3 regions of the Pseudoalteromonas sp. J2K-J979 genome follow, and region 3 is predicted to be linked to each of the others. Evidence: predicted binding sites of a transcription regulator. Region 3 holds the regulator's gene; each other region holds the start of a gene.

The links. The regulator sigma-54, encoded in region 3, starts transcription at its own class of promoters, with help from an activator protein. The targets are predictions, from matches to a motif close to GTTGGCACGNNNNTNGNNT.
Positions count from the first base shown of each region.
Region 1: fliE (flagellar hook-basal body complex protein FliE) is a predicted target of sigma-54. The motif match lies at 6,883-6,901, and genes of this name have one in related genera.
Region 2: AC3KVK_RS05475 (FimV/HubP family polar landmark protein) is a predicted target of sigma-54. The motif match lies at 4,180-4,198, and genes of this name have one in related genera.

Region 1 covers NZ_CM200281.1:1,027,015-1,037,792, reverse strand. Annotated here, with positions in the region: gene AC3KVK_RS04900 (flagellar hook-length control protein FliK) at 1-1,002, opposite strand, end outside; gene fliJ (flagellar export protein FliJ) at 1,086-1,538, opposite strand; gene fliI (flagellar protein export ATPase FliI) at 1,558-2,886, opposite strand; gene fliH (flagellar assembly protein FliH) at 2,889-3,722, opposite strand; gene fliG (flagellar motor switch protein FliG) at 3,753-4,784, opposite strand; gene fliF (flagellar basal-body MS-ring/collar protein FliF) at 4,777-6,504, opposite strand; gene fliE (flagellar hook-basal body complex protein FliE) at 6,523-6,846, opposite strand; gene AC3KVK_RS04865 (sigma-54-dependent transcriptional regulator) at 7,028-8,377, opposite strand; gene AC3KVK_RS04860 (sensor histidine kinase) at 8,374-9,483, opposite strand; gene AC3KVK_RS04855 (sigma-54 dependent transcriptional regulator) at 9,666-10,778, opposite strand, start outside.
Region 2 covers NZ_CM200281.1:1,163,513-1,174,290, reverse strand. Annotated here, with positions in the region: gene AC3KVK_RS05475 (FimV/HubP family polar landmark protein) at 102-4,109, opposite strand; gene AC3KVK_RS05470 (aspartate-semialdehyde dehydrogenase) at 4,454-5,470, opposite strand; gene AC3KVK_RS05465 (4-phosphoerythronate dehydrogenase) at 5,483-6,622, opposite strand; gene fabB (beta-ketoacyl-ACP synthase I) at 6,741-7,955, opposite strand; gene mnmC (bifunctional tRNA (5-methylaminomethyl-2-thiouridine)(34)-methyltransferase MnmC2/FAD-dependent 5-carboxymethylaminomethyl-2-thiouridine(34) oxidoreductase MnmC1) at 8,333-10,312, shown strand; gene AC3KVK_RS05450 (CBS domain-containing protein) at 10,405-10,778, shown strand, end outside.
Region 3 covers NZ_CM200281.1:411,749-422,526, reverse strand. Annotated here, with positions in the region: gene kdsC (3-deoxy-manno-octulosonate-8-phosphatase KdsC) at 1-281, shown strand, start outside; gene lptC (LPS export ABC transporter periplasmic protein LptC) at 278-832, shown strand; gene lptA (lipopolysaccharide transport periplasmic protein LptA) at 822-1,322, shown strand; gene lptB (LPS export ABC transporter ATP-binding protein) at 1,319-2,044, shown strand; gene AC3KVK_RS01980 (RNA polymerase factor sigma-54) at 2,106-3,590, shown strand; gene hpf (ribosome hibernation promoting factor) at 3,616-3,903, shown strand; gene ptsN (PTS IIA-like nitrogen regulatory protein PtsN) at 3,906-4,355, shown strand; gene rapZ (RNase adapter RapZ) at 4,374-5,219, shown strand; gene AC3KVK_RS01960 (HPr family phosphocarrier protein) at 5,221-5,493, shown strand; gene mgtE (magnesium transporter) at 5,621-6,982, shown strand; gene pmbA (metalloprotease PmbA) at 7,059-8,408, opposite strand; gene yjgA (ribosome biogenesis factor YjgA) at 8,631-9,155, shown strand; gene AC3KVK_RS01940 (Ig-like domain-containing protein) at 9,165-10,778, shown strand, end outside.

The DNA.
Region 1 (10,778 bases), 620 kb from region 3:
AACTGGTGATTTACTCGCATCTTGGGCTGCACTGAGCATCATTTCATTTTTAGCACCGTTTGTAGCCTGTGTGAACTTCTCTGCCGACATTAATTGTTCATTGACTTGTACTTTTTTTTCACTTGCCTTATGGCCTGCTCCTAAATCAGCCGAATTCGATTTAACCCCGTCAACAGATAAACCTTCATCAACAAACTGAGCATTTATAAATTCACCTGATAACAATGTTTGTAATTGCTTTAGCACATCACTTAAAAGCTGTTTATCAACACTCAACGCTTCTGAAAGTCCAACGAGATTATCCATCGCCAAGTCTATTTGCTGGCTCAACTCTTGACGTTGACTAGATGAAAGATCGGATATTCTTTCTTTTAAACCAGAGAGTAAATCAATGACTTGATCTTGAAGCTGATCCTCGCCAAGCTTTACTTCCGATGAACCATCTCCAATATCATGAGTCGCTTGTTTATCAACTGAAATCGTCGAAAAAGAAAGCGGTGCAGCCATGAGTCCAGACTCATCATTAAACTGATTGTCACTGTTTTCAATCAATAAATCACCAAGCTGCGCTGCTTTGAAAAAATGGTTAACAGAAACAGTCGCATTTGCTGAGTCATGTAATTGGTTGAGCAACTGACCAATAGAGTCAGTCAAGTTATTAGGCGTAAGATCTAGGATATCACTGGCAGTTTCGGGGCTTGCCGATTCGTTATTAAGCTCAGAAACCGATTCAAACTGTGGTTCACTCTCCGATTTAGAGGATACTAACTCCTCCTCTATTGCAGAGTCAGCGGTAAGCGGTGACTTATTGCCACTTTTGTCGCCTTCAGTCTGTGACCATTGTTTGGGTGTTTGCTTATCCACTTTATCAGACGACATACTTTGAGAATACAGCGTAGAAAACTCACCCTTACCTTCGCTTATTAACTCTGAACTTGCCTCAGCACTTTGTTTTTTTTCAACATTTAAAGCTAAACTTACATTATTGCCAATGCTTGCCATAAATCCCCCCAGGGTGCTAACTTAAGTGCCAAAACCAACTAGTGACGCTTAATTCCAGACTAAGATAAAATTAAAAGCAAAAACTAGACCAACTGTGAATTTTTAACCCTCATAAACATATTAGTACTGAATTCATCGAGCATTTTTTGTTCTTCTTTTTGTAATTTAGCTTGCTGTGCCTGCACTTGTTTTTCTATCAACTTAGCAATTGCTTTTGTTTTTTGTTGTTGAGTTAACCAAATTCCCTTACGTTGTTCGACAACTTGCTTAGCAGTATTAATTACCTCAATTTGCTGCGTCATCGCCGATTCAATTTTATTAATAAATGCATGAAATTGATTAAAATTACTGCTGCTTAACCCTTGTTGTCCACGGGTATTTAATTGCTTCATATAGTCGAGTCTAAACTCTGATAGTCCTGTTAGCTTTGCTTGGTTATCTCTTAGGTATTGTTCAGCTCGTAGGTACTCAGAACGGCGCGCTTCTTCTTGCTCTTGGTTCAGCTTTAATAATAAGGTGAATTGTTTTGTTGCCATTGCCTGCCTCTCAATCGTGTTAAGCCTGACCTAATAATCGCGCTAAGCCTTGCAGCGCCTCATCGTACGGGATCACTTCTTTCATTGTTTGTTGTAAGAAACCATTCACACTCGGCATCATCGAGATTGATTTATCTAAAATAGGGTCAGCTCCCTTTTGGTATGCACCTAAGGTTATCAGATCTTTATTTTGCTGATATAAAGAATAGACTTGCTTGAGCACTCGAGCCTGTTGCATATGCGCCTCAGACACCACTTGCGGCATAACACGTGAAATTGACTTTTCGATATCTATCGCAGGGTAATGACCACTGTCGGCGAGTTCTCGCGATAATACAATATGCCCATCGAGAATAGCCCGAGCGGCATCGGCAATGGGATCTTGCATATCATCCCCTTCAGAAAGCACGGTGAAAAACGCAGTGATAGAACCTTGCCCTTCGCCACCATTACCCGCTCGTTCAACTAACGCAGGAAGTTTTGCAAACACTGAAGGTGGATATCCTTTTGTTGCCGGCGGCTCACCAACCGCCAATGCTATTTCACGCTGTGCCATTGCGTAACGCGTTACTGAGTCAAGTAACAATAGAACATTCAAACCTTGATCTCTAAAGTACTCGGCAATTGTCACGGCGGTTTCACATCCTTTTAGACGCATTAAGGGCGATGCATCCGCAGGAGCAGCGACCACCACAGAACGCCTGCGACCTTCGTCACCTAAAATCTCTTCAATAAACTCTTTAACCTCGCGGCCACGCTCACCAACTAATCCGACTACAATCACATCCGCAGCAGATCCTCGAGTCATCATCCCGAGTAAGACAGATTTACCCACACCACTGCCAGCAAAGAGCCCCATTCGTTGCCCTTGACCAACCGTCACAACCGAGTTAATCGCACGTACCCCGACATCCATGGGCTCACTGATTGCTCGTCGAGCTAATGGGTTAATGGCATGTTGTGCAAATTTGAGTTTTTTTTCAGATTTAATCGCGCCTAAGCCATCAATTGGACGACCGAGTCCATCGACTACACGACCCAGCAAAGCCATACCGACAGGTAAGCCAGCTTCTTTTACTTGAGGAATGACACGTGCACCGGGCAAGACACCAGAAATGGCATCATTGGGCATGAGATATAAAATATCACCATTGAAGCCAACGACTTCAGCATCTATAAAACCGTTTAGTGTCTCTATTTGACATTGACTCCCCACAGGGGCTTTCACACCCCGCGCTTCGAGAGTCAACCCCACCACTCGAGTCAAACTTCCCGCAACAGCGGGCGGCACTTTTCGGACATATTGACTGTATTTGGCTAACTTTTCAGGTAAAGCGGTCTCAGACATGATTACTCGTCGTGATTTTGACGGTCGATTCCTGAGTTATGCAAAAAGCTATCCAAGGTTTCTGATATACGGTATTTAACTGTGTAATCGATTGAAGATGTTGGTGTTTTAACAATGCAACCCCCAACTTCAATGCTCGGCTCGGCTTTTAAAAACCAGCCGCGCTTTTCTATTTCGTCTTCACCGTAACTTTGCTTTATGAGTTGAAGATCATCAGGGTGAAGTTCAAGCTCTATCCCTTGAGCATTATGCGGTAAGGCTTCAATGCATTGTTTAAGGGTTGATAAAATGGCTTGAGGGTTGGTTTTTACTTCAGTGAACACCACCGCTTCAGCAAGAGAAACCGCTAATTGAACGAGCAGCTTTTCAGCGTGTTCATCATAGTCGCGAAGTGGCTTTTGTAAGCCGTGAATCAAGGTTTGAAGTTGTAAAAGCTTTTCTTCAATTAAGGGTTTTGCTTCTTCTAGACCTTGTTCTTTTCCTTGCTCAGCCCCTTCTTCAAAGCCTTGTTTTAAACCATCAGATTTCCCTTCTTCAAGCCCTATGGCATAACCTTCGGCATGCCCTTGAGTCATTCCTTCATCAAACGCATCTTGACGAATTTGTTCGATTTCTTGCAGTGTGAGTGGAGCAGGTTCTTGTTCTTCTTCCGCTTGTGGCTCAACCTGTTTTGGCTTAGATCTAAATTGTTGCTCCATGGGTGTACCAAAAGCTGTCGAGCGGCCATCGCGTTTTTTGCGCTCGTCAGTCACTTCCGGAACGGGCCAATTTTTTAGCAGTTCTCGCACAGCTTCTTCAGATTGGATCTGATGCCCTTTTAAAAATGTATTAGCCATGCATGACTCCAAACGACGCTGGTGATGTCATTATAGGAATTCCTCACCGCCACCGCCACCCAGCATAATTTCGCCCGAATCAGCCAAACGTCGTGCCACCGATAGAATCTCTTTTTGGGCTGCTTCAACTTCACTGATCCGAACAGGGCCCATCGCTTCGAGATCATCAGCCAACATTTCGGCCGCACGTTTAGACATATTTTTAAGTATTTTGTCTTTCAAGCCTTCATCAGCACCTTTAATGGCTTTCATTAAGACATCTTGTTGGACATCTCGTAAAATCGCTTGTATGCCCCGATCATCAACATCCATTAAGTTTTCAAATACAAACATTAAGTCTTGGATTTGTTGTGACATTTCTTCATCATGTTCACGGATTGAATCCATCAACTGACCTTCAACATTGGTTTCAAGGTAGTTCATAATATCGGCAGCCGCTTTTAAGCCACCCATCTTCGCTGCTTGCGCACCCGCTTGGCCTGCGAACTGTTTCTCCATGATCTCATTCAATTCTTGCAAGGCTGCTGGTTGTACTTCTTCAAGATTGGCTATTCGCATCGTTAAATCTAGCCGAACTTTTTCTGGGAACTGAGAAATAATCTCTGCAGATTGCTCAGGATCCAGATAGGCCAACACAATGGTTTGAATTTGGGGATGCTCGTTACGAATGATATTTGCCACTTGCTTTGAGTCCATCCACTTCAGCGAATCGAGGCCTTTTGCCCCCGACCCCATGATTATTTGGTCAATCAAGTTAGCTGCTTTTTCTTCACCTAACGCTGCCGTTAATGCTTTACGAATGAAATCTTCTGATTGGAAGCCAATCGTACTAAAGCTTTGTATTTGGTCGATAAATAAACGATGAACAGCGCTAATTTTATCTTGGCTCAAATCAGCAAGGCTCGCCATCGCCATACCGACTTTTTGCACTTGCTTAGGCTCTAAATGCTTGAGAATTTGCGCTGCATCTTCTTCTGATAAGCTCAATAAAAGGATAGAGGCTTTTTCTACCCCATCGAGCTTATCAACGTCAAACCCTTTACTTGCTTCTTGATCAGTCATCTTCTGTTAACCACGCTTTCACTACTTGAGAGGAGAGTTCAGGTTCATTCGCCACTAAAGCACGAACCGCTTTCAATAAATCATCATCACCATGTAAGTCTGGCAATTGCAAAGTGCCATCAGGTGCAAAACCAACCGCTGACTCATCAAATGTTTGATTAAGCATATCTAAGGTGCTATCACCAATATCTACACCTGAGCTCATTGCATCATCATCATAACTCTCTAATGTATCATCAGGGTAGATCAGTTTCTTAAGCATTGGACGAACGACAGCCACAATCAAGACGATAATCACTAACGCACCCATCACTAAACGGGCAATCTTGAAGAACCAAGGCTGCTCCCAAAGTGGTAATTCTTCGGCGGCTTCTATATATTCTTGAACAAATGGTACTGTAACGACTTCCAAAGCGTCACCCCGTTGCATATCAAAGCCAATGCCTCCTTGCAGTAAGCGACGAATATTTGCAAGCTCTTGCTGAGTTCTTGGTTCGCGAGTCGCATCTGCACCTTCAGCCCCTGCAATAGTGTTATAGTTAAGCGCAACAGAGACACTAATTCTTCTTATTACACCAGTTTGCTGACGTTTATGTGAAATGGTGGTGTCAAGCTCATAATTTCGCGTGGCTTCTTTATGATTACGACTGGGTGCACTCGCACTGGCACTGCCGCCCGTAGCTTGCTCTGGAATAGCCGAATTCACTGGCGGTTGATTGCTTAAAGCTCCAGGAATACCAACAGCTAAGCCGCCAATGTTATTTTCTTCACGGGTCATCTCGCTTCGCACCGCAGGTAAGTCTGGGTTGTAGCGTTTTTGAGTTTCTTCGACTGAACTAAAATCCATAATCAAATCAACTTGGGCGGTATAATTTCCTAAGCCCACTATAGGGATCATGATTGAGTCGATTTTTTCTAAGTATTCTTGCTCGCGCTTACGCTCCACTTCATATTCTTTTCTTGAGCGTGCTGCTAATGAGTTTTGCGATCCAGAGTTTAATAAACGCCCATTTTGATCCGTCACTGTCACCCGTGACGGTTCAAGCCCTTGCACAGCTGAGGCGATAATATCTACTATAGAATCGACTTCTTCACCATTTAAAATACGACCACGCTTTAATGTCAGTACCACTGTGGCTGAAGGGGATTTTTCTCTGCGGGCAAACACATTTTCTTTTGGAATAGCCAATAATACTTTGGCACGTACCACATTTTGTAATTCTTCAATGGTTCGGGCAAGCTGCTGCTCACGGCTGTGTTTGAGGCGTTCACGCTCTAATCGTTGGCTGACTCCAAACCCCATATCTTGCATTAAGATATCTGTGCCTGAATTAGGTGAATGATCTAATCCTTCACGCGTCATCTTCAACTTGATGTCTTGATAATTGCTCTCAGGTACATATACCGTGTTGCCATCTAAGGTATATTCAATTTTTTGTGCATCAAGAAAATCCAGTGTTTGGATTAACTCTTCAGTGGGCATCTTGCCCAACGGGCGCATATCGGGTTGGCGTGCCCAAATGATGATAAAAACAGCGATCGCTAAGCAGATTGTTAACGCAATAACCAACGTCACTTGACGTAAGACATCAACGCCGCTTAACGCGCCCAAAAAGCCAGATTTTTGCTCTTGCTCATTGTCATTCGAATCCTCACTACTCATCATGCCACCACCAGAGTTGGCTAATGCGAGGTCTGTTGTTTGATTATCTTGCGCCACAATCTTACTCCATCATGCCTACACAGGCATGTTCATAATATCTTTATAAGCTTCGACTAATTTATTACGAACCTGAACGGTCGCTTCAAATGCTACTGACGATTTTTGTGAAGCAATCATCGCTTCAGCTAACGAAACGCGTCGGTCGCCCATTTCTACGGCAGTCACTTTTTGCTTAGAGTCTTGTTGTAATTCGTTGACTGTATCTAATGCATTTTTCAGCAAACTACTAAATTCTGCGCTTGAAGATTCTTTGATAGGAAGTTGATTGCTGACATTATTGCCCGCTTCAAATGCAATCGACTGCATTTCTTGTAAAAGTGTATTACCTGATACGTTCATACTATTCTCGAAAATAAACTTAACTATCACTCGAAAAAGCAATCATCGTACCAAGTTTAAAAAACCTTAAATTACATAAAGTTAAAAAAAATAAAACGGTATATTTAGTTGCTCGCCAAAGTTTTGACAATAAAGAAGCCAGCATTGCTGGCTTCAAATAATACTAGAAACTGAGTCTCTATTAAGCTGGAACACTGATCCCAGCATCTCGCATTTTGGCTAGTTTATAACGTAAAGTCCGTGGGCTAATACCGAGTTTATCCGCCACTTCTTTACGACTACCTTGGCACGCTTCAAGCGCATCCAGAATAATTTTATTTTCTTGATCTTTTAACTCATCTTTAAAGCTTGATGATGAATTAATCTCTAGTGGATGTTCAGCTGTGGCGCTTACCAATTTAGGCTTTAACGTTTCTAAATAAACAGCGTCTTCATCAATAATATGATCATGCTGTAAAATCAACGCTCGCTGAATGACATTATCAAGTTCACGCACATTACCTGGCCACAGATGCATATAAAGCTTATCTTGCGCCGCTTCGGTCAATTCTGCCAGAGGTTGCTTCGCTTTAAGGCAATGACGAGCAATCAGGTGTTTCGCTAAAGGAATGATGTCCTCTGGGCGATCTTTAAGTGGCAACCACTCCAATGGAAATACATTCAGTCGATAATACAAATCTTCACGAAAAACGCCATCAGCCACCGCTTGTTTTAAATCTCGGTTACTGGTTGCCAGCACCCTAACATCAAGAGAAATAGTTTTTCGGCTGCCTAAGCGTTCGACCTCTCGTTCTTGCAATACTCGAAGTAATTTGGCTTGTAAACTCAAATCCATTTCGGTGATTTCATCAAGTAAGATGGTGCCTTTTTGTGCTTGTTCAAACTTACCTGGACAAGCTTGGATCGCTCCCGTAAATGCGCCTTTTTCATAACCAAACAAAGTTGATTCGAGCATATTTTCAGGAATGGCTGCACAGTTAATAGCGATAAAAGCCTCATCAGCCCGATCGGAGTGGTCGTGAATGTACCTCGCCAACACTTCTTTCCCGGAACCACTTGGCCCCATCACCATCACCGACGCTTCAGAGCGGGCTACTTTTTGAGCAAGTTCAAGTAGTGCTAGGCTGCTGGGATCTTCGACCACAGGGCCATCGGTTTCCTTTTCTTTTTCTGGTAAGTATCGGCTTACCATATTTAATAACACTTGCGGGGCAAACGGTTTCGCCATGTAGTCAATTGCGCCTAAACGCATTGCTTCAACTGCATCATCAATCGTTGCGTATGCAGTCATCATCAAAACGGGCATTTCTGGGTAATTCAGCTTAATGCTTTTTAAGAGATCAATACCGGACATCGCGCCCATTTGCACGTCGCTCACAACTAACGACACTTTGCTTTTTTTCAGCTCCATCAATGCCGTTTCAGCACAATCAGCTTCAATACAAGCAATGCCAGCAAGTTCAAGAGTGTCGATCAATGCTTCTCTTAAGCCAGCATCATCTTCAACAACTAAAATGGTATTCTCGTTCATGCTTCCTCCGAAGTATCAGCAGTTGGAAATACAGGTAAATGAATATTAAAAGTGCTCCCACCTGCAGCGTTATCTTTCAGGCTCACTCGGCCTTGGTGACTAGCTGCAATTGAGCTGACGACCGCAAGCCCTAACCCTGTCCCTTGACTACGGGTGGTAAAAAATGGCTCAAATATTTTGCTTTTCAGCTCATCAGGAACTCCCGGGCCATTATCAGATACTGAAATTGTGACACTATTAACCAGATGCTCATCACGTTTAGCGCTTAAGACTACTTTTGCTTCTTTTCCGATCACTTGGACACTGTTATGGATGAGATTACCAATGGCCCCTGCAAGCGCTGTTTTATTGCCCGTAATTTCAATATCAGGCTCAGGTAATTCAATCGTTAATTGGGCATGATTTAAATTCATCATTGCCTCTGAACCCGCTTTAACTTCACTCAATAATTGCTGTAGCGATACTTTTTCGACCACCTGTTGTTCGCCACTTTTAGCAAATAACAACATATCATTCACTTGAGTTTCGAGGTCTTTTAAGCGCGACATCAACTTAGTATGAAAACTACTTTTCGCATCACCGGTGAGCGCTTTATTTCCTAAATTAGCAGCGTACAACATCGCAGCAGATAAAGGAGTGCGCACTTGGTGTGCAAGGGAGGCAACCATTTTTCCTAATGCACCCAAACGCTGCATATGCGCAAGGCGCTCTTGTAAACGACGGGTTTCAGTGAGATCAGTCATTAAGATAAGCTGGCCAGGTTCTGGCGAAAGAGCTGAAATTTCAAGCTTAACACGGCGTCCATCTCTTAATGAGACTTCATGTCCGTCATCTTGACGTGGCGAAAAGGAGCGCTGAATCACAGTCAGCCATTTTTCTCCTTCTAATGGCTCACCTAACATGCTAATTGCTATTTGATTAGCTTTGGCAATCATTCCGCGACCATCAAGAACAATCACCCCAGCGGGCAATGTATCAACTAAATGACCTAACCAACTTGCTTGCTGACGTAATTCGCTTAACTCACCAATATAGGACTCTTGTTGTAGGCAAGGGTTATATTGGCTTTGATTGAAATCACTTCGGTAAACGTGTGCTAATGCCATAATTTTTGTCGCTCAACTCTTTTCTAGATTAACTAGAGGAAGCAGAGATCGTGCCAAAAATAAACACTTACTTTTCAGTATATTACGGTGTAAATTTGGAGTGTCAATTTACTGACTGTGGACATTTAAACAAAAGAGCCACAACAAAATTAGCAGCGGCTCTTTTAAAGTAAATCGATTTATTACTCTTTATTCAGGTTATATTTTTTCATCTTTTCTACAAGCGTGGTTCGTCTCACACCGAGCACTTCGGCAGCGCGCGCGACAACATAATCATAACGCTCCAGTGCTTGGCTAATGAGGTTGATTTCAAGATCTGCTAGGTAGTCTTTTAAATCAATCCCCTCATCAGGCAGCAAGCCAAATGTGTTATCGGTAGATGAAAAGCCACTTTCTAGATCGTCGTCATCCGATGAAAAGTCTCCAAATCCAGCACTGAAGATATCATTAAGTGCTTGGCGTTCGAGAATTTCTTCTGGGTATTCTGGTATATATGCATCTAGATCGACATGCTGATACTTTTTAGGTAAATCAGCCGCATCAACCACTTTTTCAGGAAACATAATGACCATTCGCTCAACCAAGTTTGCCAGCTCGCGAACATTACCGGGCCAATCATGCTCTTGTAAAGATAGCATTGCACGTTCGGTAAATTTTGCACTCGCCCCACCTTGCGCTATGTTGCGTTTCATCATTTCTTTTAACAGAAGCGGAATATCGTCTTTACGATCGCGTAGCGAAGGATTCTCGATTGGGAATACATTGAGTCGATAATATAAATCTTCTCGAAAACGCCCAGCATCAATCATTTCTTCGAGATTACGATGAGTCGCAGCAATAATACGGACGTCTGCATTGATGGGTTTCGTTCCACCGACCCGCTCATAGGTTCGCTCTTGTAGGACGCGCAATAATTTTACTTGCATCTGCAAAGGCATATCCCCGATTTCATCTAAAAAGAGCGTGCCACCTTGCGCTAATTCAAACCGCCCTTTTCGAGCAGAAATTGCACCGGTAAAAGCGCCTTTTTCATGCCCAAACAACTCACTTTCAAGTAGCTCACCTGGAATTGCACCACAATTAACAGGCACAAAGGGACCATCACTTCGATTTGAGAGTAAATGCACATTTCGTGCAACCACTTCTTTACCGGTACCTGATTCTCCTAAAATCAATACATTGGCATCTGTTTTCGCGACCTGACTAATTAAAAAGCGAATTTGTTGGACAACTTGCGTCTCACCGACAAAGCCATCAAAACGACGATTATCTTCATCTTGTCGAGCTTTACCCGG
Region 2 (10,778 bases), 750 kb from region 3:
TTTGGTAATTCGCGTTTTTTATGGCTCTATCGCTACGTTTCAAGACTAATAACTCGTCGTCATCACGTGTTTGGCATTTAATACCCCATAACAAATTGACACTAACGAGTTAATTTACTCATTAACCTTTCAGCTTCTTGTTGAACTTCTTCAGGCCCATTATTAATCACATCTTGCACCGCTCTACGGGCGTTTTCTAGATCTTCAATTTCAAGATAAGCGCGAGCTAAATCTAATTTGGCAGAAAACCCACCGCTCTCGTTATCAACATCTAATCCTTCTTCATCTGCAAGGAGCTGATCAAACTCACCCAGACCGACGTCCATACTCACTTTATCATATGGTTCCTCTTCCGGAATTTGATCGTCACTCTCTTCAAGTAGCTGTTCAATATCAAGATAATCCCCATCATCGTTCAGATCATCTTCAAGATCTGCTAATGGCTCATCATCGAGACTTTCCTCTGCTAATAGGTTATCAAAATCGAGTTCGAACGCTTCATTATCAATCTCATCATCATCGCCAAGTTCACTTAGCAATGAGTCAAAGTCTGCATGTTCTAAAGAGTCAATCAAATCGGCTTCTAGCGGGATCTCATCTAACTCATCCTCAATAAGGGGCGATTCTTCTACTGATTCATTCAGTAAGCTATTAAGTGCATCATCACGCTCGGTCTCGCTGTCACTCAATTGTTGCTCTGTACTTAGTAAATCGGCTTCTAAATCAGCAATTGATTGCCCTTGCTCTGCGAGATCATCAAATGCGTCTCCTAAATCGGTAAATTCATCGTCTGCATCTTCATCAAGCGCTAAATCGTCATCTAATTCTGTCAATGACTCTGGTTGTGCTAATGATTGAGCGAGATCCCGCTCCGTTTGTGAAGTATCAACCCCACCTATTTCTAATTCAGCTAATGCATCATCGAGCTCTAGCTCAGGGTATTCTTCTAACTCGATGCTAGGGGTGTCAGCATGATCTTGTTCTAACTGCTCATCGAAATTAAAATCTAAGTCGTTTTCAGTTTCTAGCTCAAGGTCAACATCTTCGAGCTGAATATCTTCATCGGCTAAAATATCATTCGCATCCAGAAGGGGATCATCGCCCAAATCAATATCATCAAGTTCAGCAGCTAATTCGAAAGAGTCGACATCTGTTGCTTCAAAATTATCTGTATTTTGATAAGGTGTTTGAGGTTCAAGGTCATTTAGCTCCCCCGTTGATTTTTCAGTTGGTAATTCTTCACTGCCATTAGCGCCATCCAACGGGTCATCTAAATCATCAGATTCTTCAATAGGATCTGGGGTGACTTCGGCAGCTTCTTCAGAATCGATTACATCATCAACATCTGAGCCTTCAATTTCAGAAGCCAAGTCGTCTAATTCGTCTGCTGGTTCAGCAAGTGTTTCATCTTCTGTGCTCGGCTCGGCACTGTCGAGATCTAAGCCATCCAACAGACCATCTAAATCGTCAGACTCATCAAAAGGCTCTGGGGTGACTTCGGCAGCTATCTCTTCAGAGTCGATTACATCATCAACATCTGAGCCTTCAATTTCAGAATCTTCCATTTCAGAAATTAAGTCATCTAATTCGTCTGCTGGATCAACAAGTTTTTCATCTTCTGTACTTTGTTCGGCACCGTCGAGATCTAAGTCATCCAACAAACCATCTAAATCATCAGACTCATCAAGAGGCTCTGGGGTGACTTCGGCTGCTACTTCAGAGTCGATTACATCATCAACATCCGAACCTTCAATTTCAGAATTTTCCATTTCAGAAATTAAGTCATCTAATTCGTCTGCTGGATCAGCTAGCGTTTCATCTTCTGTACTTTGTTCGGCACCGTCGAGATCTAAGTCATCCAACAAACCATCTAAATCCTCTGACTCAACGGAGGCTTCTGCAGCTATCTCTTCAGAGTCGATTACATCATCAACATCTGAGCCTTCAATTTCAGAAACTTCAATTTCAGAACCCAAGTCGTCTAATTCGTCTGCTGGATCAGCAAGTGTTTCATCTTCTATGCTCGGCTCGACACCGTCGAGATCTAAGTCAGCCAACTGATTATCTAAATCGTCTGGCTCATTAATAGGCTCTGGGGAGGCTTCGGCTGCTATCTCTTCAGAGTCGATTACATTATCAACCTCATCAGAACCTTCAATTTCGGAATCTTCCATTTCAGAAATTAAGTCATCTAATTCGTCTGCTGGATCAGCTAGTGTTTCATCTTCTGTACTTTGTTCGGCACCGTTGAGATCTAAGTCATCCAACAGACCATCTAAACCATCCGATCCTTCAATATCAGAAACTAAGTCTTCTAATTCGTCTGCTGGAGCATCGAGTGAATCGTCTTCTGTACTTTGCTCGGTACTGTTGAGATCTAAGTCATCCAACAGGCCGTCTAAATCATCATCTGCACCTTGCTCAACTTCATCCTCAGCTAGTAATGCATCAATGTCATTGAGTGCATCACTGGTATTTTCACTTTCTTTATCAGGTACCACTGAGTCAGGTGCACTATTGACTTCCGCAAGCATTGCATCAATGTCATCTAAGTCATCAAGCGCTGAGTCATCACCGTCAAAACTGCTATTTAATAAATCATCAACTTCATCATCTGACGCAATACCTTTAGTCGGGGCGCTATCAAGCAAAGCATCAATATCATCACCAGCGACCACGTCATTGGGCGCACTTAGCTCATCCATCAATCCATCGATATCGTCTTCTTTTACAGCATCATCTGGTTCGAGTTCTTCTGGAATATCAATTTCAATGTCGGTATCTGATGACAAATCATCATCAGCTGGGGTATCAAAATCTTGCTGCAGTAATGCATCAATATCATCATCGGCTAAAATATCAGTGCTCGCCTCTGCCTCAGGTAAATCAGGCACAAGATCATCTAATTCGTCTGAGCCATCATCAAAAACGAGATCATCACTTAACAGACCATCCAGTTCATCTTGATTCAGTAACGAGTCGCCATCCATATCGTCGATATCAAGTTCTGGCTCATCTTCCTCATATAGAATATCATCCGGTTCAGGTAGCATATCATCACTATCGAGCTCATCATCCAACCGAATAGAATCATCAAGCAAATCATCTAAACTATCATCCGTCAGATTATCATCTGTTAAGCTGTCATCCATCGACATTAAGTCAGGAGTAGAGTCAACTTCAAATGGCGGTGGAGGCGGTGCGGGTGCTAAAGGTGCGGGCGTATCAAACAATGGTTCAGGCTCTGACTCATCTTTGTTGCGATTACGAACAAACAAGAATCCCCCCACAATGATGAGAATCGCCGGAATACTCGAAAACAAAGCAATATAAAGTGGATCTGAAAACACTTTACCCCAATCAGTACCTTGCTCTTCTTGAGCTAACTTTGCCTTTTGCATTGCTATTTCTTCATTTTGCAATGCCAACATTTCACGCAGCTGTTGTTGAATTTGACTATCATTGCCAAGCTGAGCTTTGACGAGCTCTAATTCTTGAGAAATGAGTTCAAGTTGCGATTTTAGCTTGTTGTTTTCAGCTAAAATTGCTTCAGCATTATCGACAGAAGATTTAAATTTTTGTTGTAAGTCAACGAGGTTTTCACTTTGGGTTTGCTTTAATTCATTCAGTTCTTTTTTAATCTCAAGTTTGGCTTCTTCAACATCAGATTGTCGCGCTTGGGTAACTTTCTTTTCGACTAGGTTAATTTCTGATGATTCAAGTGTGCCACTTTTCTTTTTTTCCCACAGTTCATCGTCTTGATCTGACTTTTGCCTAGCAAGCTCTGGCTCGATACTGCGGATCTCTCCTATTGAGGGGATTTTTAAATAAGCACCATCCCGGATGTGATTAATATTTTTATCGAGGAAAGAGTCTGGATTTTTTTCATACAGCGCTTGCATCACCTGGTAAATTGTCACTGAGTTATCAGGTCTAATTTTAACTGCGATCCGCCAAAGCGTATCACTCGACTTTACCGGCCCATACGCTCGGCCCTGCTCGCCATAATCAACCCCTTTCGGGCCTTTTAAACGAGTGCTTTCATCAGCTGAACTTAATGGCATAAGTAATACTGACAATAAAAGTAAAATTGAGGATAAACCGCGCATGCTATTCCTTTACTTTCTAAAATATATTTATGTATTGAACTGAAAATACACAAACTTGGTTATTATAATTTTGCAAGCTTTGTTCCAATGTCAAACTATAAACCAGATGATCATGAATATCCATTGAAAGACTTTAAAAATGAACACGTTAGATATTAAATAAATATTTATAGAGCAAAAATAACAAATTAGCTTAACTGTCATTTTCATCCTACAGCGGCAATAGTTGGCACAACTTTAATTTTATGGGCCTAAAAATAATAAAACAGGCTCACTGGCCTGTTTTAATTTATTTACCCACAATAGGCTTAACTTAATGCTAAACCTACTCGATTTGAGTTAATTTAAAGGTATGCTTCTATTAACTTTTCAGCAATTTGTACACTATTGGTAGCCGCACCTTTTCGCGTGTTATCCGATACCACCCACAAATTTAATCCTTGTGGATGACTAATATCGGCTCTTAAACGGCCAACATAGACAGTATCATTCCCACTTGCATCACTCACTGCGGTTGGATAGTCCTGATCATCTTCAATCAACTCAACCCCAGGCGCATCACGTAATAATGACTTTACATGCTCAAGATCATACGGCATACGCGTTTCTAAATGTATCGCTTCAGAATGACCAAAAAATACGGGAACTCTGACAGCTGTAGGATTAACAGCAACAGTTGAATCACCGAGGATTTTTTGAGTCTCATTGACAATTTTCATCTCTTCTTTGGTGTAACCATTATCTGTAAATTCATCAATTTGAGGGATCACATTGAACGCGATTTGTTTCGGAAATACTTGATTATCCATTGGACGAGCATTCATTAGATTTGCCGTTTGCTTTGCTAATTCATCTACGGCCTCTTTTCCTGCACCCGAGACAGCTTGGTATGTGCATACATTAATGCGATCTATTCCATATACATCATAGATAGGCTTCACTACGAGCATCATCTGAATGGTTGAACAATTTGGATTAGCGATAATGTTGCGATTACGGTAGTCTTCTAAACTGTGCGGGTTCACTTCAGGAACCACCAATGGGATCTCAAAATCATTTCGAAAAGCTGATGAATTATCAATGACAACACAACCTGCATCAGCAGCGATCGATGCATATTTGAGAGAAGCTTCACTGCCAGCTGAAAAGATAGCAATATGTGCTTGGCTAAAATCAAATAACTCGACATCTTGCACTTCTATCTCTTGCCCTTGGAATTTGATATCTTCACCTGCGCTTCGGCTGCTTGCCAACGGGTATAACGATCCAACAGGAAATTTACGATCCGCTAAAGTTTCAATAATTTGACGGCCTACCAGGCCTGTAGCACCTAATATAGCTACATTGTATTGTTGAGACATAATGAAAATACCTTATTTTAGTAACGCTGCATTGCCAATAGTAAACCCTAACTCAGACAACATTAAAGCTTGCTCATTCGACGCGCACTCTAGGGTTAAAGCAGAAAACTCACGGCGAATGGGGTAATTTTTACGTAAGAAGTCAAAGCCCTTCTTTTGTAATTCGGCGCGCACAATACCATCATCTCGTCGAATATCATAAACACTATGCACTAACTGCGGCAGGTTTTTAATATCAAATGAGGGAGATAACGTCATATTGGTTATCGCGGTGATCGGTAAAAAATCTTTTAACTGTAATGGGGCTGGGCAGTCTATCAACTCGCTCAACGCTTGATACAGCATTTGAGTGCCCCGAGCTTTGCCTTCAAGGGTATGACCTGCAATATGGACTGAAGCAATCTCAACTTTATCTAAAAGTTGTTCGTTGATAATTGGCTCATTTTCCCATACATCGAGCACAACATGATGATCATGATCACCAAACAGATAAGTATTCAGCGCATCATTATCGATAACATCACCGCGGCTCGCATTAATAATAATCGCGTTCGGTTTAAGCAAGTTAAGTGCCTGCTTATTTAATAAATGTCTCGTCGCATGTGGACCACCTTTAATCAAGGGGACATGAAAACTAATAATATCTGCATGCTGATATAAGTATGTGAGTTCAACAAATTGAAGATCTGGGTGTTGCTCTTGTACAAATGGGTCACACAATAGCGTGTTTATTCCGATTGCCTTTAATTTCCGGTGCAAGCGAATACCGATATTCCCCAGCCCGACAATTCCGACAACTTTACTGTCTAATTCAAAATGATGCTGCTGAGACAAGGCACAAATAGCACTAATCACAAACTCAGCCACTGCGACAGCATTACAACCAGGCGCATTTGTAAAGGCGATATTACGTTTAGCCAGCGCACTTTGGTCTACATGATCTGTACCGATCGTAGCGGTACCCACAAATTTGAGCTGTTCAGCAAATTGCAGCATTTCTTCATTAATTGAGGTCACTGAACGAATAAGTAAAACATCAACGCCCTTTAGCTGCTCAGCCGTTAAAGAGCGACCATCAAAACGCGAAACGTCACCAAAGTGAGCAAAATACTCTTCTACCAATGGCATGTTTTGATCGGCTAAAATCTTCATTAAAATGTCCTTTATGTGAGTATCATGTCATTGTAACGGAGATAGGCAAACGACACAGCCTTTTAAATAACAAAAAAGACCGCTCTAGGCGGCCTTTTTATTGGTATAAAAACGCAAATTAGCCTTTATACTTTTGCATAACTAACGTGGCATTCGTACCACCAAAACCAAAGCTATTTGACATAACTGTGTTGAGTGCAACATCGCGTTTCTCTGTCACAATATCTAAACCAACCGCTTGTTCATCAAGTTCATCAATATTAATTGATGGCGCAACAAAGCCATTTTCAAGCATTAGCAGCGAATAAATTGCTTCGTGCACACCCGCAGCACCTAAGGCATGACCTGTCATCGCCTTAGTCGCGCTGATTGCAGGCGATTTACCACCAAAGACCTCTTGAATGGCACCTAATTCTTTCACATCACCTACAGGAGTTGATGTGCCGTGAGTATTGAGATAATCAATTGGGCCTTCAACATTCGCCATAGCTTGCTGCATACAACGCACCGCACCTTCACCTGAAGGTGCAACCATGTCATAACCATCAGATGTCGCGCCATAACCAACAATTTCAGCGTAGATGTGCGCGCCACGAGCAAGTGCATGCTCTAACTCTTCAACAACAACAATTCCGCCACCACCAGAAATAACAAACCCATCACGGTTTGCATCATATGTACGTGAGGCTTTCTCTGGGGTTTCGTTATATTTAGTCGACAGTGCACCCATAGCATCAAATTCCATCGCCAGTGTCCAGTGAAGCTCTTCACCACCACCAGCAAATACGACATCTTGCTTACCTAACTGGATTTGCTCAACAGCATTTCCAATACAATGTGCTGAAGTCGCACAAGCAGAACTGATCGAATAGTTTACGCCTTTAATTTTAAATGGCGTAGCTAAACACGCTGAAGCCGTACTGGCCATCGTACGCGGAACCATATACGGACCGACGCGCTTAACGCCTTTTTCACGTAAAATGTCAGCAGCATCTACTTGATGTTTTGATGAGCCACCACCTGAGCCAACCACAAGGCCGGTACGAGGATTTGAGACTTGCTCTTCACTTAAGCCTGAGTCTTCAATAGCTTGTGCCATTGCAATATACGAATATGCCGCAGCATCACCCATAAAGCGTAACGCTTTACGATCGACAAAATCAGCCACATTAATGTCGACTGCACCACACACTTGGCTACGAAGTTTGTATTGTGCAAACTCTTCGTTGTATTTAATACCTGAACGACCAGCTTGAAGAGATTCTAGTACTTGCTGTTTATCATTACCGATACTAGAAACAATACCGATCCCCGTAATTACGGCTCTTTTCATGGGAGTTCCCTTAGTTACAAACTCAATTGCGCGCTATTTTACGTGCAAATATATATTAAACTGGTCAGCTTTCCGCTTTTATTGACCATTAGATGCTAAAAGTGTTTCAAAAAAACTATTTTTTTAAAATTAAACTGCCTAATTATTTATTAATAAGTCTAATAATTCAAAGCACTTACTAAAATAATCATATTAAGAATTAAATTAAAGTAATGAGCTTAAAAAACTTAAATTATTTCTTTTTTCCTTTCCACTCGTCTGCGGTAAGCAACTTAAATCATCTTAAAAAGACCCTTGTATGTGAGTTTTAGCTGCGAGTCAACGTTAAAAAAAGTATCATAACGCTATTAACTGACTGATACTTATAGATGCACCTTATGATAAAAAACGCTCCTATCGAATTTAATGAACAAGGTACGCCCGTCTCGACCCAGTTTGATGATGTTTACTTTTCAAATGAAAATGGGCTACTCGAATCAGATTATGTTTTTTATCAGCAAAATGAAGTTTCAAAGCGAATCGTAAACCATGACAATACACGATTTGTTATCGCTGAGACCGGCTTTGGAACAGGGTTAAACTTTTTAAATACTTGGCAGCAGTTTAACCTTCAAAAAAATAAAAATGTCCAACAGCTGCATTTTATATCATTTGAAAAATACCCGATCTCTAAAACTCAGTTAATCGAAATTTTAAAACAATGGCCAACTTTAGCTAGCTATGCATGCCAGCTCACCTCACTTTATCCTACAACGCTGCAAGGATGCCACCGCCTTGAATTTCAACAAGGGCAGATTACCTTAGATTTATGGTTTGGTGATGTACAAGACGCGATTACCAATATGCCATATCTTACGCAAGGTTGGGTAGATGCTTGGTACCTTGATGGTTTTGCTCCGAGTAAAAACCCTGCTATGTGGCAGCAACATTTATTTGATGAAATGGCTCACCTAGGGCGCGCAGGCTGTACGTTTGCAACCTTTACTGCTGCAGGAGATGTTCGAAGAGGCTTAATCGCGGCCGGATTTTCGGTCTCAAAACGCAAAGGCTTTGGAAAAAAAAGGGAAATGCTCGTTGGTGCCCTCTCAACTCCAACATCTAAAAATAATGCAACTGCGTATTTTATGCGCCCAACAAGCTCACCAAAAAAAGTAGCCATTATTGGAGGCGGGATAGCAGCAGCTAATATGGCACTCTCTTTAGCCAAAAAAGGGGTTGAATTTGATGTTTTCTGCCAAGATAAAACAATTGCCAATCGAGCATCAGGAAATCAGCAAGGTGCTTTGTACCCTCATATTCAAGTTGATGTCAGTAATAGCAGTGAATTTTTTGCCCATGCATTTCATTATGCGCGGCGTACCTACGATCAAGTGCAAAGTTCTGGCTATCAGTTTGATCACCAGTGGTGCGGCGTTCTTCTTCAAGCAGTGAAACCGGCTAAACTTGCTTTTCAACAGAATTTGCTTACAAAGCAGCATTGGCCGACTTCTTTAATTTATGGCGTAGATGAAAAAGAAAGTGAGATTTTAAGCGGCGTTAGTACCCCTTATAGCGGTTTATTTATTCCTGATGGAGGCTGGATAAACCCACCTTCTCTCATTCAAGCGCTTTTTAATGCAGCCTTTAGTCTAATGCCCTTTAACCTTCATTTAAATTGTGAAGTTCAACAACTTTTCAATCATAATAATGATTGGCAACTTAAAACCGCCCAGGGCGGCTTTACTGGCTATTCAGATGTTGTCATTGCTTGTGGTGAGCAAAGTCATCAGTTTGAACAAAGTTCTGATCTGCCTTTAGTCCCTGTTCGAGGTCAAGTATCCCAAATAAAAGCGACGTCTCATTCAAAAGCACTTAAAACAGTCTTGTGCCATAAAGGGTATTTCACCCCACACTATCGCGAGCAGCATTGTATGGGCGCAACCTTTGATAAAGGTCAAAGCAGTACAGAAATTCGAGAATCTGATAATCAGCTCAACTTAAAACAATTTGATGACTTTTATTCTGAATGCGACTTTGCTCATGCGCTGGGCACGATCGAATCTGCAAAAGCGGCCATACGCTGTACAGTCATTGATCACATGCCCGTTGCTGGCCAAATTATCGATTGCGAACAGTTTGCCATGAGCTTTTCTCCCATCAAAAAGGGTCAATACCACAGCTTTTTACCCTACACAGCTCGTCATCCTGGATTGTATAGTCTTACAGCACTTGGAGCACGAGGCTTATGTAGCGCACCTTTGTTGGCCGAAATGCTCACTTGCGAAATGTTAGGCTATCCACTCCCCGTCTCAAAACGGGTCGCCGATGCACTTCACCCTGGCCGTTTTAATTTTCGACTATTGAAAAAAGGCAGCTAAAAAGTTGCGCTAAAACAATCCATCACAATTCAGATAGGCATATACTTATTATCTAACTTGCAATGAAGCCTCGATTTTAAGGAACCGCAGACATGAGTAATACAATCGCAGACATCATGACTTCTGATGTACTTAGTTTAAGTAGTACAGCAAGTATGTATGACTTGCATCAGCTGATGAAGTCACACAATATCCGCCATGTGCCAATTGTTGACGACACTCGGTTTGCTGGTGTTGTTACCCAAAAAACAGTGTTAGCCAAAGTAATGTATTTACTTGATATTCATGGTTCTTCTTGCTTGAGCAAAGAGGAAAAATCGATTAATGTGATGTCATTAATTGATAAAGACGTCGTATTCGCAAGCCCTGATATGCCACAAATAAAAGCGGCGGAATTCTTTGTTAATAACCGTCATGGTTGTTTGCCTGTGATCAATAATCAAGGTCATTTGCTTGGAATTGTGAC
Region 3 (10,778 bases):
ACCAAGGTCAGGAAGACAAAATCGTTGCTTATGAAGACTTGAAAGTACAGCTAAACCTCCTAGACAACCAAATTGCCTATATAGGCGACGATAGTCCCGATCTGCCAGTCATGGAAAAAGTTGGTTTTTCTGTTGCCGTTCAAGATGCCCATCCATTGGTAAAGCGCCAATCCGACTACACGACTTTACTTCCTGGTGGCTTTGGAGCAGTAAGAGAACTCACCGATTTATTGATGCTTAGTCAAGGGTCAAGCTTGGGCGTACAAGGAACCAGCGCATGAATTTGGCTCGCCTAATCATTAGCGCCTTATTTTTAGTCCTAATGACGTGGCTTTGGTACCCCTATTTTACTCAGCCGCAACAAAAGCACACCCACAAAAAAGCATTAGTTGCCACACCTGATTACATTGCCACTGAACTTAAACAAACCGTTTTCGATGTTAATGGAAAGATTAGTCATAAAGTTGCAGCGACAAAAATGGAGCAATACCAAGAGTTAGGATTCACTCACTTTAGTGCTCCTATTTTCACTCTATATTCAGATAAAGGAACATGGACAATCAATGCCTCTGAAGCCACGCTGTATGACAGTAAAAAGCTCATATTAGAAGGGAGTGTTGAAGCCATTAACTTAGATAAAACCGCAATGCTACAAACGATCCAAGCCGATTACTTTGAGGTGGATATTAACCAATCGACCATGAATTCAGAGCGGCCAGTAATAATCACAGGGCCAAATATCTTAATTAAAGGTAAAGGACTAATTGCTAACTTTGAAACCGAAGTTATTGAACTCATTAACCACACACAGACCATTTATTATGACCAATAAAATTTTATTCATGCTTACGTTAATTGGATCAAGCATGCTTGCTCAGGCAGCACAACCTAATTCAAAGGTAATCATTGATGCGGACAACCAAAAAGCAGATATAAAACGCAACGTGATCATTTTTGAAAAAAACGTTGAAATTACGCATGACAAACGAAAAATTAAGGCTGAGTTTTTAGAAGCTTACCGTAGAGCTGAGTTAGGTGAAAATAAGCAGCTACTTGTCGCTAAAGGTAACCCAGCATCTTACTCTGAAACACTGCTAGATGGTACAGTGATCACGGCCAGCGCAAATGAAATCAGCTATGATGTCGCAACTGAAATCCTGTTAATTTCAGGTAAAGCCACCATCACTCAAAGTGGCCAAAAAATGAGTGCCGAGAAAATCACCTACGATATTAAGCAACAGCTAATCAGTGCGATTAAAGACGAAAACTCCACACAGCGCGTGCGAACCATTTTAACGCCATCTGAAAAGGACAAAAAATGACCACACTCAACGCCAAACAACTTGCCAAAAGTTATAATGGCCGCCAAGTGGTCAAAAACGTAGGACTGAGCGTAAAAGCTGGCAGCATTGTTGGATTACTTGGCCCTAATGGAGCAGGAAAAACCACCACATTTTATATGATCGTTGGTTTGGTCCCTAGTGATAAAGGCTTGATTACCATTGATGAGGAAGATATCACTTTACTTCCCATGCATAGCCGAGCCAGAATGGGCATAGGTTATTTGCCACAAGAGTCCTCTATTTTCAGAAAGTTAACTGTTTATCAAAACATTATGGCTATTCTAGAAACACGCAAAGAACTCAAAAAAGCGCAGCGAGAAGAGCAACTCGATAATCTACTAGAAGAATTTAATATCTGTCATATTCGAGATAGCCAAGGCATGGCTTTATCGGGTGGTGAACGCCGTCGTGTAGAAATTGCTCGTGCGTTAGCCGCAAACCCTAAATTTATCTTGCTTGATGAGCCTTTTGCTGGTGTTGATCCAATATCAGTGATAGATATAAAAAAAATAATTCGCCACTTAAAAAACCGTGGCATTGGTGTGTTGATAACTGACCATAACGTAAGGGAAACTTTAGATGTTTGTGAAACTGCTTACATAGTTTCACATGGCGAACTAATCGCAACAGGCACACCTAAAGAGGTACTTGAAGATCAAAAAGTACGTGATGTTTACCTAGGTGAACAATTCAAGCTATAGTTAATTAACTTCATAACTAAGTGCCATTTATTTTAATAACCAAAAGGATTGTTAGACGTAAATGAGGCAATCATTACAACTTCGTCTTGGGCAACAACTTACAATGACCCCACAGTTACAGCAGGCAATTCGCTTGCTGCAACTGAGTACTTTAGATTTACAACAAGAAATTCAAGAGGCACTTGATAGCAACCCGCTGCTTGAAGTTGAAGAAGCAGAATATGGCAATGATAATAACAACGATGCCAACGACTCCCAAAAAGAATCCACTGACGATCACGAGCATACCGCTGAAGTTGAAATAGAGTCATCAGATGCACTCAATAAAGATTCCCTCACTGACGAACTTCCTATGGATGTTGGCTGGGATGAATATGTCAGCGCAGGACCATCGACTTCGTCCTCAGGCCCAGCACCCGATAATGACACCCTTTATCAGGGTAGCACCTCTGAGTCATTACAAGATTATCTAATGTGGCAGCTGCGATTGACACCATTTAGCCCCACAGATGAAGCCATCGCCACGGCTATTGTCGAAGCCATCAATGAACAAGGTTACTTAACCTTATCAACCGAAGACATTTGTGACAGTATTGGCGAAGGCAGTGATGGTTTAGCGGTTGAGCTAGATGAAGTCGAGGCAGTATTAAAGCGTATTCAAGTCTTTGATCCTATCGGCATCGCTGCGCGGGACTTTCCTGAATGCCTACTGATCCAACTTAATCAATTTGATAAAAATACACCTTGGTTGGCACAAACAAAAGACATTGTAAAAGAACATATTGAACTTTTAGCTTCTCGTGACTATCGAACCTTAATGAAGAAAACCAAACTTAAGGAAAACGAGCTAAAAGAAGTCATGGCACTCATCCATAGCCTGAATCCTAAACCCGCTGACAGCATCAATACAGAACAGCCTGAGTATGTTATACCTGATGTATCAGTAAAAAAAATAAAAGGCCGCTGGGTAGTTGAGCTGAATTCGGAAAGCATGCCTAAGATTAGAGTTAATGATCAGTATGCCGCTATGAGCCGCTCAGTAAAATCCAGCGAAGATAGTCAATTTATTCGCTCACATTTACAAGAAGCAAAATGGTTTATTAAGAGTTTAGAAAGCCGAAATGACACGCTTTTAAAAGTATCTAATTGCATCGTTCAGCAACAACAAGCCTTTTTTGAGCATGGGGATGAAGCAATGAAACCTATGGTACTCAATGATGTTGCTGAAATGGTCGAGATGCATGAGTCAACCATCTCACGTGTGACGACTCAGAAATTTATGCATACCCCACGGGGCATATATGAATTGAAATTTTTCTTTTCAAGCCATGTCAGTACAGAAAATGGCGGTGAATGCTCATCAACAGCTATTCGAGCATTAATTAAAAAGCTAATCGCTGCAGAAAATCAGGCTAAACCTTTGAGTGATAGTAAAATTGCAGATATATTGGCAGAGCAAGGAATACAAGTGGCGAGACGCACGATAGCAAAATATCGTGAATCTCTCTCTATCCCCCCGTCAAATCAGAGAAAACGTTTGATCTGAGACGTAAAATAGAAGGAAAATGCTTATGCAACTTAATTTAACTGGTCGTCACGTAGAAATCACCGAGCCATTAAGAGACTATGTCACTAACAAATTTGCTAAGCTCGAAAGGCACTTTGATCATATCAATAACGTGCACGTTATTTTGGATATCGAAAAGCTAGTCCAAAAAGCAGAGGCCACACTCCATGTCACCGGTGGTGAATTATTTGCAACATCAGAGCATCAAGATATGTATGCGGCAATCGATGGCTTGATTGATAAACTAGATCGCCAAGTAATTAAACACAAAGAGAAACTTTCACGCCATTAATCATGAAACTAAATTCTTTTATTTCAAAGGACTGCACCAAAGCTGCAGTCCTTTTTCATAGCAAAAAGCGAATTTTAGAGCACATCAGTACTCTTGCTCACCAGCAACGACCTGACCTTTCTGAACAAGAGATTCTTGGCGCACTTCTAAATCGTGAAAAACTTGGAAGCACAGGAATAGGGCGTGGTATCGCAATACCCCATGGTCGACTCGCAGGATTAGATAAAAGCCTCGCTATTTTAATCGTCAATCAAGAAGCTATCGAGTTTGATGCGATTGATAATAAACCTGTCGATATTTTTGTAGCACTGCTCGTACCTGAAGATGAATGTCAAGCTCACCTACAGACGCTTGCAGCAATTGCTGATAAACTAAAGGACAAGCTATTTTGCAAACAATTACGTAATGCGACGTGCGATGAAGAGCTCTACGCCATTATCGATGCTGCGTAATCATCAAGGAGATGTACCGTGCAACTTATTATTATTAGTGGCCGCTCAGGATCGGGAAAATCCGTAGCATTAAGAGTTTTAGAAGATCTTGGCTACTATGCTGTCGATAATATTCCCGTCAATTTACTGCCCTCTTTAGTACGCAGCGTGTCAGATAGTTACGATAAAATAGCCGTAAGCATTGATGTACGTAACCTGCCCAAAGAGCAACAAGAGTTCAATGAAATTCTCGAATATTTACCTGAGTTTGCCAAACCATCATTATTTTATCTAGATAGTGACGATCAGACATTAATCCGACGTTTTTCAGAAACAAGACGCCTGCATCCACTTTCAATCAATGCTCAACCACTTGATTCAGCCATCAAACAAGAGAAAATGCTACTTGATGTTGTCGCCAGCCGTGCCGACATCATTATTGACACCTCTGATTTAAGCGTACATCAACTCGCTGAGTCCATTCGCGAGCGTGTTTTAGGCAAAAAAGACAATCAACTTATTATCACGTTTGAGTCATTTGGCTTTAAACATGGCATTCCTAAAAATGCAGATTATGTGTTTGATGCACGGTTTTTGCCAAACCCACACTGGGAGCCAGAGTTAAAGCCATTAAATGGTTTAGATCAACCCGTTAAAGACTATTTGGCCAGCCACAGCATAGTGCAAAAATTCACATGGCAAATCCAAACCTTTTTACAAACTTGGTTGCCTCATCTAGAGCGTAATAATCGCAGCTATCTGACCATTGCAATTGGTTGCACAGGTGGCCAACATCGTTCAGTCTATCTAGCTCAAACTCTAGCCGACAGCTTTTGTCGCAGCCATAAGAATGTAAAAGTCCATCACCGTGAGCAAGAGAAATAAGATGCGCTGCGAAGATACATTTTTGATTCAAAATAAGTTAGGTTTACATGCCAGAGCAGCCACAGCATTAGCTCAACTGGCACTGAGCTTTGACGCTAATATCACCTTACAGCAAGATACTAAAACCGCCGAAGCGGACAGCGTACTTGCATTAATGTTGCTCGAAAGCAGCCAAGGAAAAGAAGTTAAAGTCACTTGTGATGGACCTGATGCTGAGCTAGCTTTAATTGCTATCGGCGCATTAATTGCTGATAAATTTAACGAGCAAGACTAACTGAAAATTGAAAACTAATACGCTATACTTATCCAAAATCAATCACTTGCTTTAACCTATTAATCGATAAACAACACAGCATCAATCTGTTTGACTACCACCAACACTATTACAATAAAGAGCAGCCATGCCAGAAGCTATTGAACAAGACAACACCCAGCTAAGATTGCACGAAATAACCCGAGCACTTAATAGCGGTATGTTTGTTCATGTCAGGCGTATGCTGGCCCACATGGCACCTTGTGATATTGCCCTATTACTTGAATCCTCCCCTCATAAAGGCCGAACAGTCCTGTGGCAACTAGTCGACTCCGATCTCCAAGGCGACATCCTCGAAGAGCTCTCTGAAGATGTGCGAAATGGTATTATCGCCCAGATGGATCCAGCACTCATTGCGGCTGCTACTGAAGATATGGATGATGATGACCTCGCAGAAATGCTGCGAAGTCTCCCCGATACCATTTATCAAGAAGTTATCGGCTCCATGGCCAGTCAAGATCGTGAGCGAGCTGCGTTAGCACTTTCCTATCCGGAGGAGTCAGCCGGCGCCTTAATGAACACAGATACAGTGACCATCCGCCCAGATGTCACTTTAGATGTTGTTTTACGCTATTTGCGTCTTAAGGGTGAATTGCCTGAAGGGACAGATGAATTGTATGTTGTTGATAAAGATAATTGCTTTATTGGCGCTGTTTCATTAGCTTTACTCCTCACTCGTAGCCCCGATCTCACTGTGCGAAATGTGATGAATGATCATTGCGAATCCATTCCTGTCACAATGGATGAATCAGAAGTCGCACAACTGTTTGAACGTCATAACTGGATTTCAGCACCTGTTGTAGATGAACATGAACATTTACTTGGCCGAATTACCATCGATGATATCGTTGATGTTATCCGCGAGGACGCAGAGCATAGCATGATGAGTATGGCCGGTCTTGATGATGAAGAAGACACCTTCGCTCCTGTTGTGAAAAGTACAAAACGTCGCTCAGTTTGGCTAGGAGTGAACTTGATTACTGCACTTCTAGCAGCGTTTGTAGCCAGCTTTTTTGAGTCAACCCTCGACATTTTACCTGTATTAGCCGTTCTCAATGGTATTGTACCTTCAATGGGTGGCGTCGCCGGTAGCCAAACGCTCACCTTGGTGATCCGCGGTATGGCTGTCGGGCATATCAATCAAGCTAATCAGCGCTTTTTACTCGGCAAAGAGCTCGCGATTGGTGCCTTGAACGGCCTCCTTTGGGCACTATTAATAGCCGGCGTAGTCGCTCTTTGGAAATGGGATTTCACTTTAGGGTGTGTGATCGCTTTTGCAATGTTTATGAATCTGTTAGCTGCGGGGATTGCAGGGGCAAGTATTCCGTTGTTTTTAAAACGATTAAACATTGACCCTGCCTTAGCTGGTGGAGTGGTACTGACAACTGTCACTGATATTGTGGGTATTTTCGCTTTTCTTGGCACAGCGACCTGGTTTTTGCTTCCATAAATATCCACATCACCGAGAGCCTTATATTACGACATATAAAAAAGCACCTTTCGGTGCTTTTATTCATTGATACAAACTAGTTTCCTGCAACTTGCATTTGCTCTATCAAAATCGAGCCTGTTTTTACACTGCCACGTAAATCAAAGTCACCACCAATTCCTGCAATCGTTTTAAACATATCTTTCAAGTTGCCTGCAATGGTAATTTCACTCACTGGGTATTGAATTTGACCATTTTCAACCCAAAAACCTGCCGCGCCACGGGAGTAATCACCATTGACAGTGTTAACCCCTTGTCCCATTAGTTCTGTGACTAATAAACCGGTGCCCATTGTGGCAAGTAACGCGGCTAAATCAGGCTCGGTCTCACTGACTAACCAATTATGAATCCCCCCCGCATGACCTGTCGCTGTCATATTGAGTTTACGAGAAGCGTACGTGCCTAATAAGTATGTTTGTAATACACCATTGTCAATAATTGTGCGGTCTTGAGTTTTCACCCCTTCACTATCAAAAGGCGACGATGCCAGACCTTGCAAAATATGAGGTCGCTCAACCACATTAACTACATCACTGAATATTGGCTGACCTAAAGTATCTAAAAGAAAACTCGATTTACGGTACAGTGCACCTCCGCCAATACCAGCAACTAAATGACTAAATAACGAACTTGCGATATCCGCTCTGAAAATTACCGGATACTTACCTGTAGCAATTTTGCGACTATTTAACTTAGCGAGCGTTTCACTTGCGGCTTCAATACCAACTGATTGAGCTGATTTAAGGCCACTTTGCAGGCGCGAGAGCGTATACGCAGACTCACGCTCCATAATTTCACCATCTTGACCAATGACCATGCAACTAATGCTATGACGTGTACGCGGAAAACCAGCGATTAAGCCATGACTATTGCCATAAATCCGTAAACCTTGGTGAGAACTAAAACTAGCACCATCAGAGTTAATAATACGCGCATCATAATTTAATGCGGCATCTTCGGCCTGCTGGCACAAAGCAATCCCTTCATCTGGGGACACATCCCAAGGATGGAATAAGTCTAAATCAGGTGGGTTAAACTCAAGTAACGCTTTGTCTGCAATACCATTACAAGGATCTTCTGAGGTGTATTTAGCAATTTCAATCGCCTTTTTAACCACAGACTGAAGTGCGTCAGGACTTAAATCTGCTGTCGATGCTGAGCCTTTTTTATTACCAACATACACACTGATCCCTAGTGCCCCGTCCTGATTAAACTCAATCGTTTCAACTTCCCCCAAACGGGTGGTCACAGACAAACCTGACGTGCTAGACATTGCAGCTTCAGCTGTCGTTGCACCCAATGCCTTGGCCTCGCCTAAAGCTTGCTCAACTGCTGCTTTTATTTGTGTAATTTGATTATAAACAGTCTCTTCACGGGGTGAATTCATGAACTCTACTCGAAGGTTTAAATTAATTTAAGGATATCATAAGGCTCAGCACTTGAGCCTACTTTATAGAGAATTCACTGAAAAATTTACACAATAAAAATACCGAAAAAGCCTTATTTCGCTTTTGATAAAAGAAAAAACACTATCTATGAGCATTAAAACCAAGCTATTGATATAATCACAAGATTATTAATATATTTATCAAAAGCGAGCTTTGGCATCATCATGGCAAAAAAAGGCAAAAAAATACCTGAAGAAGAAATTATTTACATCTCAAAGAGCGAGCTAAAGCGCGAAGCGCAAGAGATGCACGACTTAGCAGGGAAAATATGTAAACTGAATAAGAAACAACGTGACAAACTGCCTTTAAATGAAGATTTAAAAGAAGCACTGATTTTAGCCGACAAACTCAACACTAAAACTGAAGCGTTTCGCCGACACCTCAACTATGTTGGCAAACAACTACGCTTAGCTGAAAACTCTGATGAAATTCAAAAAGTCCTCAATGCTATTTTAGACATGGGGAAAGAGTCGACTGTTTTATTTCATAAATTGGAGCGCACCCGCGACCAAGTGATTGAACAAGGTGACAAAAAAATTAATGAGTTACTTGCCGAATATGGTAGCTTAGACAGACAAAAGCTGCGTCAACTTGTTCGACAAGCCAAAAAAGAACAAGAATTAGGAAAACCTGCCAAAGGTTATCGCGAGCTATTTCAATATTTAAAAGAGTATATTCTCGACTAAGGAATATTCATGCTTGATATACGACACTCACTGAGCTTACTAACTATTTGCTTTTTAACCGCTTGCAATGGTTCATCTGGTAAAAATGACGAAGTCATCCCTCCCGATCCAGATGCCCCTATTAGTATCACAGTCAATGTACTGGATGAAAACTGTTTAGCGGTGACGACTCCAAGTTTCAAAGCTGGTGAAACAGTGTGTATTCAAGCACTTTTGAATAAGAATGGCGAACCCGTCAGCGCTTCTTCCGTTTCTTTTTCAACTCCTTTGGGCACACTCCGCCAGCCCTCTAAACTCAGTGATGACAACGGAGTCGCCCAAGTCTTTCTCGACAGTGATTTAGCGAATGTAGGCGCTGCAACCATCAGTGCAACAAGCCAATCCATCACTGCGAGTACAGATTATGAGTTTATAAATAATGAGACCGTCGGATCGCAGCTACCGCAACTAGCCGTCTCGATGTTTAAAGATGGTAGTGCCAACAATCGCTTCAAACAGGGCGAAACAGTTAAGGTACAAGCAAAGCTCACCGATGCCAGTAATGATCCGATTGAAAATGAAATCGTCGCATTCTCGGCTGAACTCGGAACACTTTCGGCTACCACTGGCTTAACCGATCAACAAGGCTTAACCACTATCGAGCTTACGGCTGCAGTCGACAATACAGTGGGCGCAGCTTCATTAACGGTCACATTTGATCCTAATGACGATAGCAGTGTAACTCAGCAGTTTAATTACCAAATACTTGATCGCGATGTGGTAGACCAACCGCAAATCCAAGCTGGCTATTTTGATAATACAAACACTTTCATCCCTAACCAAATCGGTTTAACGCTCGAGAAGCAACCCGATAATAGTGTGTTATTAAGTGCTGGTGGGACATTAGGGTTGAAGGTTGCTTTGGTGGATGAAAATGGTCAACGTTTAAGTAGTCCGACAGCCATTTCATTTAGCTCAAACTGCGTCACCAATGAACAAGCTAATATAGATCAACAGGTGCTCACCATCAATGGTGAAGCGAGTGCAACATATGAAGATATTAGCTGTGCTGGAAGCCTGGGAAACCAAGATCAAATCATCGCTACTATTAATGGCAATGGCGAAACCATCACCTTGGCTCAAACAATTAACTTACAGGCTGAAGAACTCGGTGCCATTGAGTTTATCGCTGCTGAGCCCGAATCTATCGTCTTAAAAGGAACTGGAGGCCAAGGCAAGCAAGAAATTTCCACGCTAAGCTTTTTAGTTAAGGGCGCGCTGGGTAATCCACTTGCTCAGCAAGAAGTTTCCTTTGAGCTCGACAGCGATTTAGGAGGCCTTACTCTAAACCCGATTGTCGCTTATACAAACTCAAAAGGCGAAGTTGGCACCAAAGTCACAGCTGGCAATGTACCTACCGTTGTACGGGTGACTGCATCGGCGAAAACAAACGCTGACGCGTTAATTCAAACGCAATCTGATTTACTATCTGTCAATACAGGCCTTGCCGACCAAAATAGTATGACCCTTGCTACAGAGGTCATTAACCCAGAAGCTAACAATATCAACGGAATTGAAGTACCTATTACAGCTTGGTTAGCGGATAGCTTTAACAATCCTGTCCCCGATGGTACAACCGTAAAC